DNA from 2 places in the Cryobacterium sp. AP27 genome. Region 1 is predicted to be linked to the other one. Evidence: predicted binding sites of a transcription regulator. Region 1 holds the regulator's gene; the other holds the start of a gene.
The links. Region 1 encodes HspR, which represses chaperone genes until heat shock. Its sites were predicted from a motif close to AAGTTGAGTCNNNNNGACTCAACTT; they were not measured.
Positions count from the first base shown of each region.

Region 1 (10,070 bases):
GATTCATGCGTCAGGGTGCCGCGCGGCTTCCCTGCGCCTGAGTCGTTACCTCTCGGCGAATATCTTCAGATTGCCCTCGCAAGTGCACCCGGCCAACCCAGCGCCTGCCAATACCCCGACACAGATCGCTGCACCCACCCGAAACTTCCCCGCTGACTTCAGCCCCCGAGACTAGCGGCACGCCAGGCGGATCCCCCGGCTGAGGCACAATGGAGGAGTGACTGCCACGACCACCTTCGCCCTCATCCGCCACGGCCAAACCGACTGGAACGCGGCCCTGCGCATCCAGGGCGCCACGGACATCCCCCTGAATGATGTGGGGCGAGGCCAGGCAGCGGATGCCGCGACGCCTCTCTCGGCCTTCGAGTGGGACTTCGTGGTCTCCAGCCCGCTCTCTCGGGCTGCCGAAACCGCCGACCTCATCGCCGCAGACCTCGACCTCACGGTGAGGCACCGCATCCCGGGCCTGATCGAGCGCAACTACGGACCGGCCGAGGGCCTGCAGGCCGGCGAGGAGCTCGAGGCGCTGCGTTTTCCCGGCGGATTCCACGGCGCCGAAACCGAATCGGACGTCGCCGAGCGCGGGATCGACGCCCTGCAGCAGCTCGCACGCGAACACCCCGGCGCTCGTATCGTCGTGGTGAGCCACGGCACGCTCATCCGGTTGAGCCTTGAGCGAGCCCTGGAACGGCCGATCGGCAGCATCCGAAACGCGTCGCTCAACGTCGTGCACCATCACCCGGCCGGCTGGAACCTCCACGTCTTGAACGGCGAACCGGCCACCGCGTAGTGTCGGAGATCCTTTCAACACGGGTACTGACCGTTTGCTGGCGCTGCATCCTCTGCAGGTGACATACTGACCCCAGCTTCACCGTTGTGACGTCGCTCAGAGTAGAGGATGAAACCCGTGACCACCCCGCAGGTGCCCGACAGCCGCACCCACCCGCTTGATCCCCTCACGGCCGTTGAGTTCACGGCGGCCGCCGGAATCCTCGCTCGTGAACGCGGAGTTGCCACCGGCTGGCGCTTCGCCTCCATTGAACTCGTCGAGCCGGCGCGGACCACGCTCGAGGAGTACCGGCGAACGGGCACCCACCCCGACCGGCAGGCGCGACTCGTCGTCCTGGACCGGGCCGAGAACGCCACGTACACATCCATCGTGTCGCTATCAGAAGACCGCCTGCTGGAGTGGACTCACGTTCCGGGGATGCAGGCGAACTTCACCGTCGACGAGTGGGAGGAAGCCGATGACGTGCTGCGGCACCACCCCGACGTCGTCGCCGCCCTCACCGCGCGCGGTATCACCGACCTGAACCTCGTTTTCATCGACACGTGGACATATGGCGACGCCGTAATCCCTGACGAATACCGGGGTCGTCGCCTGGGCTGGGCCGACATTTGGGTGCAGGCCTCCCCCGGGGCAAATCCCTACGCGGGACCGGTGAACGGCCTGCATCTCGTCATTGATGTGAACAGCATGGAACTGCTGAGCATTGAGGACTCCTTCACCGTGGACCGGCCCGAGATCATGGGCGAGTACGTGCCGCACCTGATCCCGGAACGCATCCGCGCCCGGTTCGACCGGCCGCCGCTGGCCGCGCTCGACGTCGTGCAGCCCGACGGCCCCGGTTTCACGGTCGACGGACACCGCATCCAATGGCAGAACTGGTCGATGCGGGTGGGCTTCAATTACCGGGAGGGCATGACCCTGCACGAGGTGGGTTACCGCGACGGCGGTCGCGTGCGCCCCATCGCGAATCGGCTGTCGTTCTCCGAGATGGTGGTCCCCTACCGCGACCCGAGTGTCGACCATTTTCGTCGCACAGCCTTCGATATCGGCGAGTGGGGGCTGGGGTTCATGACCACCTCACTCGAACTCGGCTGCGACTGCCTCGGCGAGATTCGTTACATTGATGCCGTGCTGCACAACAGCGCAGGCGAACCCTACGAGATCCCCAACGCCTTCTGCGTGCACGAGGAAGACGCCGGCGTTCTCTGGAAGCATGTCGACCACGCCGGGCACGCCGAAGTGCGACGGATGCGCCGGCTCGTCGTGTCATTCCACGTCACCGTCGCCAACTATGAGTACCTCGTCTACTGGCGGTTCTACCAGGACGGCAATATCGAATGTGAGGTGCGCGCGACCGGAATAATGGTAGTCACGCATGTGGACGAAGGCCAGGCGCACCCGCATGGAACTCTCGTGGACAACCGGACCTATGCGCCCTTTCACCAGCACTTCATCGTGGCCCGCCTCGATATGGACATCGATGGACAAGAAAACACAGTGTTCCGGTCGGAAACGCGGATGGAGCCGATCGGCCCCGAGAACCCGCACGGTCTCGCGCTCACCCAGGTGAACACGCCGATGGAGGCGGAAGGCTTCGACGACTACTCCTGGGAAACGCAACGAGCGTGGAAGATCGCCAATGAGAGTTCCCTCAACGGCCTGGGCACACCGGTGTCGTACAAGTTGGTCCCCGGTGGCGCGATCCCCTCGTTCTTCGGCCCCGAGGCACCTGTCTACCAGCGGGCGCCCGTGATCGGGCACACCGTGTGGGTGACCCCGAGCGACGGCGGGGAACGCTGGCCCTGTGGGGAGTTCGTGAACCAGAGTTCGGTCGATCATGGGTTGTCCGAATGGATCAGAGCGGGTCGATCGGTGCGCAACGCCGACCTGGTGCTCTGGTACGTTTTCGGAATCCATCACATCACCCGGCCGGAGGACTGGCCGGTCATGCCCAGTGACACGGTGTCGTTCTGGCTCAAACCGATCGGCTTCTTCGACCGGAACCCGTCCCTCGACGTGGCGCCGACCCCCTCCGCACACTGTGCCCCGGGCCACGAACACAGCGAAGATGAGCACTAAGAATCAGGACTCCGCACCAGCATAAGGAGGTAACGGAATGACACGAGTGGCGAACTACGTCGTGGCCTACGAGCCAACCGACCGTGGAGCTGAAGCAATCGAACTCGGCGTGGCGCTCGCCCGTCTCACTCACGCGGAGTTGAGGCTCTGCCTCGTGCTGCACAGGTCCACCGCCGTGCCTGCGAAAGTGGGTGCGTCCACCTCCGACTTCGACGCCTTGCTCGAGGAACAGGGCGTCGCATGGCTCGCGGCGGCGGTCGCCCTGGTGCCGAGCGACCTGGTCGCCACCAGCCACGTGCTATGGGCGCACTCCACTTCGGAGGGCCTGATCGCGGCGGCACTGGAGTTCAATACAGACCGCATCGTCGTGGGGGCCGCCCGCGGCGGAATCCTGAACCGGTTCACGATCGGAAGTGTCGCGAACTCTTTGCTGCACGCATCCCCGGTTCCGGTCGCACTCGCTCCCCGCGGATACCGGGCCCCCGACGCCGTGACCCGCATCACCTGCGCCATCGGCACACGGCCAGGCTGGGAGGCGCTGCTCGACTCCATGCTCGAGCTCTCGAAGGACATCCCGGTGGACCTGCGTTTCGTGACACTCGTCGAAGCGGATGCCGCGCGCGGTCGGCCCGCCCACGAGAAGAACGTGAATCTCTCCTCCGACAAAGCGGCGAAGGCCGACGGCACCGCACACTTGACCGAGGTCCTCGAGTACTTCAAGAAGCGCTCCCGCGCCGAAGGCACGGTAGCGACCGAGGTCGCGTCCGGCCCCAGTGTCGAGGCCGCGGTCGAAGGCCTCGAGTGGCGTCCCGGCGAGATCGCCTTTGTCGGATCCAGCCGCCTGGCTGGCCCAAGCACAATCTTCCTGGGCATCACCGCGCACCGTATGCTGCACGCCCTGCCCGTGCCCCTCATCGTCGTTCCAAACAGTCCCACAACCCGCGCTTAGCCGAACACAAGGATACGGATCATGGCACACACACCCTCACCGGGCGTAACGCCCGATGCTTCCGCAAAACCGACCGCCGGTGGTCTCTCGGCAAAGGGCCTCAAAGCCGGTTCCGTCGGCCTATTGGGCGCAACCGTCATCGGCATCTCCTGCGTCGCGCCCGCTTACACGCTCACGGCCTCCCTCGGCCCGACAGTCGCCGCCGTCGGTACCCAGATGCCCGGCATCTTTCTTGTGGGATTCGTCCCGATGCTGCTCGTGGCGCTCGGCTACCGGGAACTCAACACGGCGATGCCCGATAGCGGCACCTCCTTCACGTGGGCGACCAGGGCGTTCGGCCCGTGGATCGGCTGGATGGGGGGCTGGGGGTTGATCGTCGCAACGGTTGTGGTGCTCTCAAACCTCGCCGGGATCGCCGTCGACTTTCTCTACCTGGCCCTCGCGCAAGTGTTCAACACACCCTCCATCGCCGACCTCACGAACAACCTGCTTATCAATATCGTGACCTGTCTGGTCTTCATGGCGCTGGCCTGTTACGTCTCCTACCGCGGCATGGAGACGACCAAGGCGGTGCAGTACGTCCTCGTGGCTTTCCAGCTCATCGTTCTCGTCTGGTTCAGCGGCGCCGCCCTGATCGAGTACGGCAACGGCTCGGCGTTCGACCCGCTCGCGTTCAGCGGCAGCTGGTTCAACCCCTTCCTCGTTCCGAACTTCTCGGCCTTCGCCGCCGGGGTCTCGCTGTCCATCTTTATCTTCTGGGGCTGGGACGTGACGCTCACCATGAACGAGGAGACCAAGAACCCCGAAACCACGCCGGGGCGGGCCGCCACCCTCTCCGTGGGCATCATCTTCGCCCTCTACGTCCTCGTGGCCGTCACCGCCCTGATGTTCTCCGGCATCGGCACCGGGGCGCTCGGTCTCGGCAACGAAGGCATCCAGGGCAACGTGTTCGCGGCCCTCGCCGGCCCTGTGATGGGTCCGTTCGCAATCTTGCTCTCGCTCGCAGTGTTGTCCAGTTCGGCCGCGTCACTGCAGTCCACGTTCGTGGGACCGGCTCGCACGATGCTTGCGATGGGCCATTACAAGGCCTTCCCGAAGCGATTCGCGAGCATCAGCCCGCGGTTCAAGTCCCCCGGCTTCGCAACCGTCATCGCGGCGGTTGTGGCGTGGGTGTTCTATGCGGTGCTGCGCGTGGTCAGCACAGACGTGCTCACCGACACGATCCTGACCCTCGGCATGATGATCTGCTTCTACTACGGCGTGACGGCTTTCGCGTGCGTCTGGTACTTCCGGGCTGAAGCGTTCTCGAACGCACGGGCATTCTTCCTGAAGTTCCTCGCACCCCTGATCGGCGGAGTCATCCTCAGTGTCATCTTCGTGACGACCGTGATCGACAGCACGAACCCCGACTACGGCAGCGGCTCGAGCATCGGAGGCCTCGGCCTGGTGTTCATTCTCGCCATGGTGCTGTTCATCTCCGGCATCGTGCTCATGCTAGTGCAGCGCCGCGCGAACCCGTCGTTCTTCCAGGGCAAGACTCTCACCAAGGGCACCTCACGTGATTGAGGGAGGCGCCCTCCGGAGCCCGGATTGAGCTAACGGCGGGTCGACACCGTCACGGTGAATTTGGTGTTGCGGCCGACCTGACGGGTCGGGCCGACGATGCGGGTGAGCTCCGGTCGATAGCCGAGGTGCGTGTTCCACACCGCCCACAGTTCTCCGCCGGGGCTGAGTACCCGCGCGGCGTCGGCAAACAGCTTGAGCGCAATGCCTGCATGCACCGAGGACCCAATGTGGAACGGCGGGTTGATCAGAATCAGTTCGGCCGAGTTTTCCGGTCGGCTGCTCAGGGCGTCGTCGCGCACCACGGTGACGCGTTCGGCCAGAGCGTTGGCGTCCATCGTGGCACGAGCGGATGCCACGGCGGCGGCCGACTGGTCGCTTGCGATCACGCGCAGTCGCGGACGCTGCAAGGCGAGGGCGGCGGCGAGCACGCCGGTGCCGCAGCCGAGGTCGATTGCGGATTCGGCATCCGGTTTCATCCGGTCGAGCACATCCAACAGGGCACGGGTGCCAACGTCGACGCTCGTGCCGGCGAAGGCGGCGCCGTGCGCACTCACCGTGAGGCCGAGGTCGTCGTGCGTTTCGGAATGCGGCCAGTCGGACCCGCCCGTGGCTATGGGCGACGTGGCAATCAGCACCCGGGACTTCTGACGTGCCGGCGTCACGTTGAGGGCACCGAAATGACGGCGCAGCACCTCATTCATGCTCACCGACATGTGCTTGATGCGGCCGCCGGCGAAGACGAGTACGTCGGGAGCGGCGTACCGGGCAATGTTGCCGGCGATCTCGTCGAGTTCGCCGAGGCTGCGGGGGATCTGCAGCAACACCACGCGCGCGCCGGCCAGAAGCTCTTCGCCGAGTGGCAGCGAGCGGTAGCAGTCGTCCAAACCGAAGGTGGAGGCGTTGCGCTCGAGGGCGTGCTCTCCCGACAGGGCGTCCTGGTAGACGCGAAGCTTGCGAGAACCGTGCAGGGCAGCGGCGCCCAGGGTGAGTGCTCCGTAGCGGTCCTCGAGGACGACAACGTCGCCGGCGCCGGCTCCGGCGAGGGCCCCGGCCGCTTCGTCGAGGATGAGCCGGTCACTCGCGTCGACCGCGAAGAGGTTGTCGGCTTCGACATCTGGTTGGCGGCTCAGTCGATCGAAGTCGAAATCGGTCTGTGACGCGGAGTGCGTCTGCTTGCGTGTGCCCGATTCGGACATCGTTCCCCCTGCTAACTGCGGTTACGTGGTGACGCTGATCTAGAAAGCTAAAACTGCGTATTCATGGATGATTCAAAGTGCAATGGTTCAGCTGTGCTCTCGCGGCCGCCAGATGACGACCTGGTTGGCACGCCTCGTGCGCGTGCCCGCCTTCATGGAGGTGACGTCCCCGGCCGAGCCAGCCGCGAAAACGCGGCGGCCCGGTCGGTTCAGAAGCTCATCGGCGAGCGTCGATTCCAAATCTCGCAAGCGAGTTTCGAGACGACGCACGTGATCCTCCAATTCGAGGATACGTCGGATGCCCTCCAAGCTCACTCCCTGAACGCCAAGTTCCGCGATTTCCCGCAGTTTGGCGACGTCTCGCGTCGAATAGCGTCGAGACCTTCCGGCAGTGCGCTCGGGACAGACGAGGCCCAGGCGATCGTATTGGCGCAGAGTCTGCGGGTGCATACCAGCAAGCTCCGCCGCCGTGGAAATCACGAAGACCGGGGTGTTCTCGTCCATCGTTAGCCCTTGGCCCGAGCGATCAATTCATCGCGCGGGTTTTCTTTGGGCAACGACTCGGCGAAGGCGTTGAGCTTGTCCTCGGCGTCCTTGGACAGGTGCGATGGAACTGCCACCTGCACCTCAGCGAGCAGATCGCCGGTGCCCTTGGCCGTCACAACACCGCGGCCCTTGACCCGCAGCACGCGACCGCTCGGCGTTCCCGGTGCCACGCGCAGTTTCACCGGCGTCCCGCCGAGGGTGGGTACCTCGATGGTGGCACCGAGGGTCGCCTCTACGAAGGTGACGGGAACATGCACGCGCAGATTCAAGCCCTCACGCTCGAAGACGGGGTGCTTACGAACGGTGATGGTGAGCACGATGTCACCGGACTCTCCACCGTCAGGGCTCGGCTGGCCTTTGCCGCGCAGGCGAATCTTCTGCCCGTCGGCGACCCCGGCCGGAATCTTGACCTTGATCGGCCGGCCATCGTGCATTTGCAGGCTGATCTGGTCACCCTGCGTCGCCGTGATGAAGTCGATGGTCGTTGTCGCCACCACGTCATGACCGCGCGTCGGCGCTCCTGAGCCTCGAAATCCGCCCGTCGGGTTGCCGAAACCGCCGCCACCCTGGCCACCGCGGCCAAACATGCCGCCCAGGATGTCGTCGAAGCCGCCCTGCTCGAAGGTGTAGCTCTGCTGGCGGCCACCGCCGCCACCCCCACCGAACATGCCTCCAAAGGCATCTTCGAAGCCGCCGGACTGGCCACGGCCGCCGGGCGCGGCGAACCGCGCCCCGCTGCCCATGGCCCGAACGGCGTCATACTCCTTGCGCTGCTCAGGATCGGACAGCACGGAGTGCGCCTCACTCAGTTCCTTGAACTTCGCCTCGGCGGAGGAGTTCCCCGGATTGGAGTCCGGGTGGAACTTACGAGCGAGCTTGCGATATGCCTTCTTCAACTCGGCCGGGGTGACGTCTTTCGAGACACCCAGAACCTTGTAGAAGTCCTTGTCGAACCAGTCCTGGCTAGCCATCGCTCGGTACCTGAACGACGACCTTGGCCGCACGCAACAGTGTGGAGCCGAGGTAGTAACCCGTCTCCGCCACGTCGCCGACGGTTTCCGTGTCGACGTCCGCCGACGGCTGCTGGAAAATCGCCTCGTGCATGGTGGGGTCGAAGGGGTCGCCGACCGCTCCGAATGAGGTCAATCCCAGACGCTCGACGCTGGCGCGCAGCTTGCCCGCAATCGTGGCAAACGCCGAGTCACCCTCCAGGTCGCCGTGCTTCTCGGCACGGTACAGGTCGTCGAGAATCGGGATCAACAGCTTCACGATGTCGCCGGTGACGCGCTCCTTTTCCACCTCACGGTTGGCTTCGGTGCGTCGACGGTAGTTCGCATACTCGGCGGTGACCCGCTTGAGGTCGGCGAGGTGCTCGCTGCTCGGTTCGGCAGCCTCGCGCTCTGCAGCGTCGAGGATGTCCTGCACGGTCAGTTCGTCTTCCTCGATGCCTTCGGCCGAGGCCGCAGCATCGGCCGGCGCGGTCGACTCTGCGGGCTCTGCCACGTCGGCTGCACCAGACGTCGGGTCGGCCGCCCCCGGGGCACCCTGGGTGGGTGCCCCTTCAGCGGAAGACTCGTCGTCCCGGCGCTTCTTGTCGGGGTTGTTCTTCTCTGCCATAGCCCGTTCTACTTCTTGGTCTCGTCTTCGTCATCGTCGACAACCTCGGCGTCGACAACGTCTTCGTCCTGGGTGGCGTCGGCCGGAGCGTCTTCAGCACCTGCCTCGCCTTCTCCCGCGGCCGCATCCGCCTGGCTGGCCGCGTAGATGGCCTCGCCGAGCTTGCCCTGACTCTCATTGAGCTTTTCGAAGGCGGTCTTCACGGCGTCTTCGTCATCGCCGGCCAGGGCCGACTTGAGGGCGTCAACGTCGGTCTGAACCTCGGACTTGACGTCTTCGGGCAGCTTGTCGTCGTTGTCCTTGATTAGCTTCTCGGTCGAGTAGGCAAGCTGCTCGGCCGTGTTGCGGGTCTCGGCCTCGGCACGGCGACGCTTGTCTTCTTCGGCGTGCTCTTCGCCTTCGCGAACCATGCGATCGATGTCTTCCTTCGGGAGCGAAGATCCACCCGTGATGGTCATCGACTGCTCGGTTCCGGTGCCCTTGTCCTTGGCGGACACGTGCACGATTCCGTTGGCGTCGATATCGAAGGTGACCTCGACCTGCGGGATCCCGCGGGGTGCGGGTGCGATTCCAGTGAGCTCGAACGTGCCGAGGTTCTTGTTGTCGCGGGTGAACTCGCGCTCGCCCTGGAAGACCTGGATGGCGACGGACGGCTGGTTGTCGTCGGCCGTGGTGAAGGTCTCGCTGCGCTTGGTCGGGATGGCCGTGTTGCGCTCGATCAGGCGCGTCATGATGCCGCCCTTGGTCTCGATGCCGAGGCTCAGGGGGGTGACGTCGATGAGCAGAACGTCCTTGCGCTCACCCTTCAGCACACCGGCCTGGAGCGCGGCGCCGACGGCGACAACCTCGTCCGGGTTGACGCCCTTGTTCGGGTCCTTGCCGCCGGTCTCGGCCTTGACGAGCTCGTACACGGCGGGCATGCGGGTGGAGCCACCAACGAGAACAACGTGTGCGATGTCAGCGACCTTGACGCCGGCCTCGCGGATGACGTCCTGGAAGGGCTTCTTGGTGCGGTCGAGCAGGTCCTCGGTCATCTTCTCGAACTGGGCGCGGGTGAGCGTCTCATCGAGGTTGGCCGGGCCGTTTTCGGTCAGCGAGAGGTAGGGAAGCTGGATGCTCGTCGACATGCTCGACGACAGTTCCTTCTTCGCCTGCTCTGCGGCTTCCTTCAGGCGCTGCTTGGCGATCTTGTCGGTGGAGACGTCGACGCCCGTGGTCTCCTTGAACTTCTTGATCAGGTGATCAACGATGCGCTGGTCCCAGTCGTCGCCGCCGAGGCGGTTGTCGCCGGAAGTCGAGCGAACCTGGATGGTCGAGAAGTCATCGT
Region 1 covers NZ_CM155285.1:3,194,914-3,204,983, reverse strand. Annotated here, with positions in the region: gene AC1MB9_RS15215 (ABC transporter ATP-binding protein) at 1-2, shown strand, start outside; gene AC1MB9_RS15210 (histidine phosphatase family protein) at 218-790, shown strand; gene AC1MB9_RS15205 (primary-amine oxidase) at 908-2,869, shown strand; gene AC1MB9_RS15200 (universal stress protein) at 2,907-3,818, shown strand; gene AC1MB9_RS15195 (APC family permease) at 3,840-5,384, shown strand; gene AC1MB9_RS15190 (class I SAM-dependent methyltransferase) at 5,414-6,580, opposite strand; gene AC1MB9_RS15185 (heat shock protein transcriptional repressor HspR) at 6,668-7,084, opposite strand; gene AC1MB9_RS15180 (DnaJ C-terminal domain-containing protein) at 7,087-8,097, opposite strand; gene AC1MB9_RS15175 (nucleotide exchange factor GrpE) at 8,090-8,743, opposite strand; gene dnaK (molecular chaperone DnaK) at 8,752-10,070, opposite strand, start outside.

Region 2 (10,070 bases), 850 kb from region 1:
AGCGCTCCGGGTCGTACATCGAATGCGCTCGAAAACGATAGGTGCGCAGCTCGAGGAAGTGCGGGCCCCCGCCGTTGCGCACGGCATCGGCGGCACGACGCGCACCGTCGTCGACGGCGAGCACATCCATGCCGTCGACCTGCCACGAGGGGATCTCATAGGCCGCAGCTTTCAGGGCGATGTTGGTCTGGGATTCCGAGCGGGCGAGGGCCGTTCCCATGGCGTAGAGGTTGTTCTCACAGCAGAACAACACGGGCAGCTGCCAGAGCGCGGCGAGGTTGAGGCTCTCGTGGAATTCCCCCTCGGCGACCGCCCCCTCACCGAAAAAGCACGCGGTGACGCGAGGCCGGCCCGCCATCTTGTCGGCGAGGGCGAGCCCGACCGCGAGGGGCAGCCCGCCGGCCACGATGGCGTTGCCGCCGAAGAAGCGTGTGGCCTGGTCGAACAGATGCATTGATCCGCCACGCCCCCGGCAGCATCCCTGCTCGAAGCCGTACATCTCCGCCAGTATCGCCCCGGCCGACACCCCGCGCAGCAGCGCGTGCCCGTGTTCGCGGTAGGTTGCGACGACGGCATCCTCGGGGGTGAGGTTCGCGAGCACCCCGGCCGCGACCGCCTCCTCGCCGATGTACACGTGCATGAAGCCGCGAATCTTCGCCGCGCTGTACAACTCCACGCATTTCTCTTCAAACCGGCGGACGCGCAGCATCTGCTGGAGAAGAAAGCGTGATCGTTCGGCGCGCGCTTCATCTGCACCGGCCTCGTCGGCGCTGGGAGGAACAGTCATCGGTTCACCTCCACCGTGGATGTGTCCCCCTCCGGCAGGCCGAGCTCGCGCGCCTTGAGCAGCCGACGCAGGATCTTGCCGCTGCGCGTCTTCGGCAGCGCGTCGGTGAAAGCCACCTCACGCGGAGCCACGGCGGCGCCGAGACGCTTGCGCGTGAACCCGATGATGTCCAGTCGCAAGGCTTCCGAGGCCTCCCACCCCGGTCGAAGCTCAACGAAGGCCTTCACGACCTCGCCGGCAACCGGATCGGGAACACCGATGACTCCGGCCTCGGCCACGGCCTCGTGTTCCATGAGCGAACTCTCCACCTCGAACGGGCCGATCAGGTGACCGGAAGACTTGATCACGTCATCGCCCCGGCCGACGAACCAGAAGTACCCGTCGACGTCTGTTTTGGCCAGGTCGCCCGTGAGGTACCAGCCGCCCACGAAGCAACGCTCGTAGCGTGCCTCCTCATTCAGATAACCGCGGAACATCGACGGCCAGCCGGGTCGCAGGGCGAGCTCGCCCACGGCATCCGCTTCGGTCACCAACACCGCGGCACCATCGACGACAACCGGCTCTCCGTCGGCGTCGCGCTGCACGAGGGCTGCGGTCACTCCGGGGATCGGGCGACCCATCGAACCGGGCCGAATGGGCATTGCGGCGTAGTTCGCGATCATGATGCCGCCGGTCTCGGTCTGCCACCAGTTGTCGTGCACGGGCAGCCCGAACGCCTCCTCTCCCCACACCACGACCTCGGGGTTCAGGGGCTCGCCGACGCTCGCCACGAAGCGCAGCGCCGAGAGGTCGTGGGCGCTTGCGCGATCCGCGCCCGCTTTCATGAGCATCCGCAGCGCGGTCGGGGCGGTGTACCAGACCGTGACCCGCTGCTCGGCGAGAATCGAATACCACCGGTCGACGTCCATCTCCTCCTCGTCGACGATCACGGTCACCCCGTGCACGAGCGGAGCGATGATGCCATAGGACGTTCCGGTGACCCATCCGGGATCGGCCGTGCACCAGTAGACGTCATCGGCGTGCAGGTCCAGGGCGAACCGGCCCGTCGCGTAGTGGCAGGTGACGGCCTCGTGCACGTGGATCGCGCCTTTCGGAGTGCCGGTGGTGCCGCTCGTGAAATGCAGAAGCGCCATGTCCTCAGGCTGGGTGGTCGCGATCGGTCCGTACGGCGGCGCGGCCCGCATCAGAGCCGCAAGGTCGTGCGTTTCCGGCTCCGGTTCGCCCTCGGCGTCGACCAGGAGCACGTGCTCGAGGCCCGGAAGGTCAGCGCGGATCCGGGCGATTTTTCTGCGGTACAGGGCCTTCGTCGTGACGAGGACACGACCGCCACCGAGCTGCAAGCGCTGGCGCACCGGCTCGGGGCCGAAGGCGGAAAAAAGCGGGCAGAAGACGCTGGCGTTCTTGAAGGTTCCGAGCACGGCGATGTACAGTTCCGGCCGGCGACCGAGGAGCGAGAACACGCGGTCTCCGCGTTCGATCCCCAGTCCGCGCAGCACGCTGGCGAACCTGCCGGTCTGCTCGGCCAGCTCGGCATAGCTGAGCGAGTGCGCGCTCCCGTCGGCCCGCACAAACCTCAGAGCCTCGTGCTCCGCGAGGGCTCCGGCAGCGTGCCGGTCGACGGCCTCGTAGGCGATATTCAGCCCGCGCCCGTCTGGCAGGCCCGACAGCGATTGCCGCGCATCCTCCCAGCTGAATTCTGCACAGGTCTTTTCGTAGTCAACCAGGTTCGGGACCACGGCCAGGCCACGGAGATCCTTGGCGATAACGGGCCAGTGAGTTGCGGAGTCGGTTCCTGCTTTCATGCGCCAATTAGACCCCGACCCGCCCCGGAGGAATAGGGGGCATTGTGCTCTATTTCCACGGTGTGGCAGAGACACGCCCCTGATGTGGTGAGCTAGGCCTTCCTGGCTGCCGCCTTTACTGCTTGCTTTGTCTCGCGTACGCGCGCAAGGGTGTCGGCGTCCACGATGTCGGCCACCGAGCGGAAGCATCCGTCTTCGCCGTACGCACCCGCCGCCTCTCGCCAGCGGGCTGCCGTGAGACCGCGCTGTTTTCCCAGCAGGGCGAGGAAGATCCTGGCCTTCTGCTCACCGAACCCGGGCAGCGCCTTCAGCCGGCGGAGGATTTCGGCGCCGTCCGGAGAGCCGTTTGTCCAGAGGGAGGCGGTATCCCCGTTCCAGTCGCGCACGATCGCCTCGGCCACGGATTGTGTTCGCGCCGCCATCGATCCCGGGTACCGATGCACGGCGGGCGACGTGCGGAATACCTCGGCGAAGGCAGCGGCGTCGAATTCGGCGATGATCTTCGGGTCGAGCCCGCCGATCCGGTCGCGGATCTTGGCCGGCCCGGCGAAGGCGGTCTCCATGGCAATCTGCTGGTCGAGGAGCATTCCGATAAGCAGGGCAAACGGGTCTTCGCTCAGGAGGGTGTCGGCGGCGTCATCGCCCGTGATGTGCAGCGTCATAGCCACCATTCTGCCACCGACTCCGCACGCTCCCTTGATCAGAACAGGCTCGATCCCAGCGTTGGTCGTCTCTCGACGGCCCGCACTCGGTGAGCATCCGCTCCACCTCGCGCATCAGGCCGGCCCGTTCCCTCTCCCCCGCGTTCGGGCGACACCGCCAGATAATTGACCCAGCCACGGTGTCCGTCGTATCCGGCCATGATGCTTGCCATCACGGCACCGTCCACTGTGCCGACGAGGAACAGCTCCGGTTGAACCGTGAGTTTGCGTTCGCTGTCGAGTCGCGGGTTGTTGTGCGGGCGGATGATCATGCTCACCAGTCTCATACCCCGATCACCGGCTGGCTATCAGCGCACCCGACGTTGCCACACGCGGCGGATCGCTTGCCACGCGCCGGTGGACCACAGCGCCCACACCACCAGAGGCGGTTGGAAAAGAAGCCGGATGAATCGCTCTCGATCGGTGTTGAGCCCGAATGCGTCGGTACGTGTCACATACTGCGAGATGTTTCCGGGAAAAACAGCGATGAAGAAGCCGGCAACCACAAACCCGACCAGCACGCGGTGCCTCGCAGCAGCGAGCAGCGCGACTCCGAGAGTGATCTCGACAGCTCCGGAACCGAGAACGACGAGGTCGCGATCCACCGGCACCCATGCGGGAACCTGCGCCTGAAATTCGTCCCGTGCCACGGTCAGATGGGTGGTTCCGGCGAATGCGAGGGCAAGCCCGAGCGCGATCCGTCCCACGGTGCGCGGAACGGAGCTGGTGCCGATCTGGAGGGGAGCCCGAGGGGCCTTAGTGGTCATTCAAAAACGCTAGCAGCGCTCTGGCGTGTGCTGCGTGAGTCGCCTTCGCTGACCGCGAACACTCCCTGGCCCCTCATCCCTTGCGCACCGCGCCGAGCGTCATTAAATTGGTCGTAGTTGAGTCACTCGGACTCAACCTTGAGATTGGACCGGACACTCGGATCGATGATCCGAGCGTCGGCCCGAGGGAAGGACACAACAATGGCAATGAACTACGACCCGTTCCGCGAGCTGGACCGTGTGGCCTCAGCGCTCATGGATAACCGCGGACCGCGAGTCATGCCGATGGACCTCTTCCGGGAGGGCGACCACTACGTCTTGAGTGCCGACATGCCGGGCATCGACCCCGGATCGGTTGACATCGACGTAGACGGCCAGCTGCTCACCATCCGGGGCGAGCGCACGATGGCGAACCACCAGAACGTGAAATGGCTCACCCGCGAGCGTCAGGCCGGTTCGTTCCTCCGGCAACTGAACCTGGGTCAGGGCATCGACATGGACAACATCAGCGCCACCTACAACAACGGCGTACTGACCGTGACGATTCCGGTAACCGCGGCCGCCAAGCCTCGCCGCATCGAGGTGAAGAGCGAGGGCGATCCGATGCTGCAGGTCAAGGAAGGATCCGAAGACCGCAGAACGAACGCCTGAGTTCAGGATGAGGGAGGCCCGGGATCATTTCCCGGGCCTCATCCGATCCATCAGGAGGTCGAAGCTGATCGCGAATTGCCTGCCACCAGCTCGCGCCCTCCGCTCGAATTTCGGCCCCGCACCAGACCGTCTGGCGGGCCTCGGTCCTTAGGATGAGGTCATGGCGATGCCGATCCTCAGCACCAAGCTCTTCATCCCGATCCCTCGGCCCCAGGCCGTTGTTCGACCGGGTCTTGTCGGGCGGTTGCGTGAGGGCCTCCAGGCAGGCCGCAAGCTGACGCTCGTCTCCGCACCGGCCGGTTTCGGCAAGACCACGCTGCTCAGCGAGTGGGTGGCAGATGCCCAGGGTCGGGATCCACATCTGGGCGTCGGCTGGTTATCGCTCGACGCGGGTGACAACGATCCGTCCCGCTTCCTCACCTATCTCGTGAATTCCCTTCAGCGGGCAGATCCCGCTCTCAGCTCAGAAGCACTGCGTCTCCCACTGGCCTCGTGGGAACCGGCGTTGACGTCCCTGATCAACGACATCGCACAGGCCCCGAAAGAGATCATTCTGGTTCTCGACGATTTCCAGTTCATCGAAGCGACGTGGATCCGGGAGGCCATTGCGTTCCTGCTGGAGCGTCTTCCGAAGCGGCTCCACCTGGTCATCGCGAGCCGCTCCGATCCGCTCCTCCCGATAGCGCGACTGCGCGCCGGCGGCGAACTCACCGAGTTGCGTGCGGCGGACCTGCGCTTCACACCCGACGAGGCCGCAACATTCTTCAACCAGATGGTGGAGCCGAAACTCTCCGCCGACGACGTCGTCGCTCTCGACAAGCGCACGGAAGGATGGATCGCCGGCCTCCAGCTGGCAGCCCTGTCCATGCGCGAACTCACGGATGTTTCCACCTTCATCCGCGGATTCACGGGCAGTAACCGCTTCGTCATCGACTACCTCGCCGAAGAGGTTCTGCAGCGCCAGCCCGATCACGTGCGCGATTTTCTGCTTCGCACCGCCGTACTGGACCGGCTTTGTGGGCCCCTCTGCGATGCCGTCACCGGGCAGTCGGGGAGCGGCCAGGTACTGGAATCGCTTGAACGGGACAACCTTTTCCTGGTTCCGCTGGATGACCGGCGGCAGTGGTACCGCTATCACCATCTCTTCGCGGATGTGCTGCGAGCGCGGTTGCTGAGGGATCAACCCGATCGAATACCGCACCTCCACGCTCTCGCAGGTGAGTGGCACGAGCAGAATGACCTGCCGGAGGACGCCGTCACGCATGCGCTGGCCGCGAAGGATTTCGGGCGTGCGGCAGGGCTGGTCGAGGGCCTGGTGCCGTCGGTTCGCAAGAGCAGGCAGGATGCCACTCTCCTCCGCTGGCTCACGCTGCTGCCGGAGGACGTCATCGACCGCAGGCCCGTGCTCGGCGTCTACCGTGCGTGGTCGTCGCTCGTCTCCGGTGACGTGGCGGCCGTTGAACCCCAACTGCGAGTCGCAGAGCGGGCGCTGGCGGCCAAGACGGATGACGGCACGCCAGCGCACGACTCGGTCGCCGGCGAGGAACTTCGAACGCTCCCGGTGACGATCGCTGTCTATCGGGCAGCCGCGGCACAAGCGCGCGGGGATGTGGCCGCCATGGTGACATACGCCGAGCAGGCCCTGGAACTCTCCGGGCCCAGCGATCATCTGGGGCGCGGCGCTGCCGCCGGGTTCCTCGGGCTGGCGTCCTGGGCGACCGGCGATCTCGACGGCGGACTTCGGGCCTTCGGCGAGGTCAGAACCCGTCTGCATCTGGCGGGCAATGTGGCCGACGCTCTCGGGACGACGGTCGTGTTAGCCGACATCCTCACCGCGCAGGGCCGGCTGCGGGAAGCGCACCAGACTTACGAGCAAGCCCTGCAGCGGGCAGCCGAGCAGGGCGAGCCGCCGCCGCAGTCCACGGCCGACTTGCACGTCGGCATCGCTGATCTGCTCCGCGAGCGCAACGAACCACTCTCTGCCGCCGAACACCTCGCGACGAGCGAGGCACTGGGCGAGCCGGCGTCGTCGCACGAGAATCGTCATCGGCGGTTCCTGGTGATGGCGCGAATCCGGCAGAGCGTCGGCCAACTCGACGCCGCCCTTGATCTGCTTGCGACGGCTGGGGGCCTCTACCGGCGGGGCTTCTTCCCCGAGGTACGCCCGATCGCCGCGATGAAGGCTCGGATCTGGGTTGAACAGGGCAGGCTCGACGAAGCCCGAGACTGGGCCCGCGACCAGGGCCTGACCGCAGAAGACGACCTGAGCTACGTGCACGAGTTCGAGCACATCACCCTGGTGAAGCTGCTCATCGCCCAGCACCGGGCCGAGCCGCGGGAGGAAACACTCCGGGCGGCCACCGGGTTGCTCGACCGACTACTCGCCGCCGCCGAAGCGGGCGACCGTACCGGGAGCGTGATCGAGATTCTGATCCAGCAGTGCCTTGCAAATGAAGCGGATGGCCGAATTACCCGCGCCCTGCCGCGGCTGGAACGCGCGCTCGCCCTGGCCGAGCCGGAAGGCTACATCCGACTCTTCGCCGACGAAGGTGCGCCCCTGGCTGCGCTGCTCCGCGCGGCCGCCGACGCGCGAATCCGCCCGGACTACGTGCGTCGACTCGGCCGGGCCATTGGGCAGACGGATGGCGACGTGGTCAACATCCGCGGCATCCCGGAAGCATTGAGCGCGCGCGAGCTGCAGGTGCTCAGGCTGCTGGCGACCGCACTCAGCGGTCCCCAGATCGCCCGCGAACTCTATGTTTCACTCAACACCCTGCGCACCCATACCCGGCACATCTTCGGCAAGCTCGACGTCAACAGCCGCTCGGAGGCGGTCAGCCGCGCGACAGGGCTGGGCGTGATCTAGCCCGATCAGCGGATCCGAACAGGGCGGGCCTCGACCGACCCCATCACCACCGCACAATCACCACAGTGATCACCACGTCGGGTGATGCCCCGTCACCACATGACTCCGTAGATTCGCCTTGTCGTCAGGAACCCACCGGACGACGAGACGATATCGGAGACGAAACCATGACCATCACACCGTCCACGCTCACTCGGGCCGCTGCCGTAGCCGCCGCCCTGTCCGGCCTGATCTACATCGTCATCCAGTTCTTTCATCCCGCCGACGAGGTTTCCTCCCTCGCCACCCAGGCGTGGGTGACGGTACACGGCTTCAGCTTCGGCATGGCCGTGCTCGCCATGATCGGGCTCACGGGAATCTACCTCCGCCAGGTTCGAGAGTTCGGGCTGCTCGGTCTGATCGGGTACGCGGTGTTCGGCCTCTTCTTCGTGCTGCAATCGGCCTTCGTCTTCGCGGAGGCGTTTATCGCGCCCCTGGTTGTGGCGGATGCCCCGCAATTCGCCGAGGACCTCGTCGGACTCTTCGGCCGGCACCCGGCCGTGACCGACCTCGGCCCTCTCGCCGCGCTCCCCCTGGTCGGAGCTGCGGTCTACGTCGTCGGCGCCATCCTGTTTGGCATCGCCATCGTACGGGCCCGCGTTCTGTCACGCGGAGCCGGCATCCTTCTGATCGCCGCCGCCGCGGTGACGCCCATTGCCGGCGCGCTGCTCCCGCACACCCTCGAGCGAATGGCCGCCATCCCGATGGGCCTGGCATTGATCTGGCTCGGGTTCTCCCTGTGGTCGGACCAGCGCAAAAACGCAACACGGCCGGCTCCCTCCGGCCACGGCTCCCGCCTCGACCGGACACCGGCGATCTGAACCGCCACGCAAATCCCGTGCGAGACGAAAGGCACAGAGCGATGAGTGAAGATCACACGACGCCACGCGAACACGATGAAGCGGGCCGGTATGAGATTTGCCTCCAGGGACAGCTCGATGCCGCGTGGAGCGACTGGTTCGAGGGCTTCACACTCACCATCGAGAGCGATGGAACGACCACCCTCACGGGCCCGGTCATCGATCAGTCCGCCCTGCACGGGCTGCTCCGGCGGGTCGGCGACCTCGGCATGACACTGGTCTCCGTCAATGTTCTGAGGTGAGGAAACTGTGACGAAGCACCCCGCCGCTACCGGGACACCCCGCGACAATCGAGCGCAAACTTTTCGAGCGCGGAATCCTCGAGCGCAGAGTCCTCGAGCGCAGAGTCCTCGAGCGCAGTGGATTGTGCCGACCGGGTTGATCCTCCTCAGCCTCATCCCCGTGCTGGCGGGGGCGGCCCGACTCACCGAGCTGACGGGCGGGCACGTCGTCACCCCGCAGAACGCCCGGTTCCTCGACTCCCCCGTGCCCATCGTGACGCACGTCGTGAGCGTGACCGCCTTCAGTCTGCTCGGGGCGCTCCAATTCGTCCCGGCGCTGCGACGCCGCAGACGCCGCTGGCATCAGGTCAGCGGACGCCTTCTCATCCCCGCCGGCCTGATCGCCGCCCTGTCTGGTTTGTGGATGGCGGTCTTCTACCCGCACCCGCCCGGGGACGGCGCGCTCCTGCTCGGCTTTCGGCTGCTCTTCGGGTCCGCGATGGTGGCAAGCATCGGGCTGGGGATTCGCGGGATTGTGCGGCGAGATTTCATCCGGCACAGCCGGTGGATGACCCGCGCCTACGCCATCGGAGTGGGGGCCGGCACGCAGGCATTGGTCCTCATTCCCGAATCGATGATCTTCGGCCCCACCAACGAACGCGCCCGGGCCGTGTTCATGGGTGCAGCCTGGGTGATCAATCTCACGGTAGCCGAGTACGTCATCCGTCGCCGCGTCGCAGGCCAGAACCCGTTGGACACCGGCGCCGACTTCCGCATTGACGGTGGTCTCACGAAGGAACTCTAGAAGGACGCTGCCACGACTGGGCTAGACGTTGAAGCGGAACTCCACCGGATTACGTCACCTCGGTGCATGCTGATCCGGCGCACTGCTCGATCCGCACGATACCCTGCACGTATGACCGGTGGGATTGCGCCGACGCGCCGCTGGAGAGTGAAAGGGACCAAAACGACGATGAGTGATATCGAGTTTGCGCGCGATCTGGTGCCGGATCGATATTCCGCTCTTCCCATACTGCGGTTGTTTCTCCCCCTCATCGACGCGAACAACGGGGCGCAACGGTGGTCTTCGTTTCTCTCTGACGGAATTGAGCTGACGGGCTCAATCGAGTGGGCCGAAGTGTGGGACCTTTACGCGGCATCCGCTGCCGTGGCCACAGCGCCACCGATACCCGCGAGAGGGCATCTCGACGGACTCACTGCACGCGCGCTGACCGATGCCCTCGTGCTGCAGATGACCATGGACGCTGTGCTGCACTGCCTGAGTTGGGAGGGCTACTCCGATGTCCACGACACGCCAGACAGCCCAGCTGTTCGTCAATTCGGCCATGACTTCCTTCGCTCCGACCTGACCGTTC
Region 2 covers NZ_CM155285.1:2,349,325-2,359,394, forward strand. Annotated here, with positions in the region: gene pdhA (pyruvate dehydrogenase (acetyl-transferring) E1 component subunit alpha) at 1-787, opposite strand, end outside; gene acsA (acetate--CoA ligase) at 784-2,589, opposite strand; gene AC1MB9_RS11190 (HhH-GPD-type base excision DNA repair protein) at 2,682-3,251, opposite strand; gene AC1MB9_RS11195 (GNAT family N-acetyltransferase) at 3,290-3,562, opposite strand; gene AC1MB9_RS11200 (DoxX family protein) at 3,599-4,057, opposite strand; gene AC1MB9_RS11205 (Hsp20/alpha crystallin family protein) at 4,259-4,708, shown strand; gene AC1MB9_RS11210 (winged helix-turn-helix domain-containing protein) at 4,869-7,574, shown strand; gene AC1MB9_RS11215 (hypothetical protein) at 7,742-8,434, shown strand; gene AC1MB9_RS11220 (hypothetical protein) at 8,476-8,715, shown strand; gene AC1MB9_RS11225 (DUF2306 domain-containing protein) at 8,852-9,499, shown strand; gene AC1MB9_RS11230 (hypothetical protein) at 9,611-10,070, shown strand, end outside.
Region 2: AC1MB9_RS11205 (Hsp20/alpha crystallin family protein) is a predicted target of HspR. The motif match lies at 4,172-4,196, and genes of this name have one in related genera.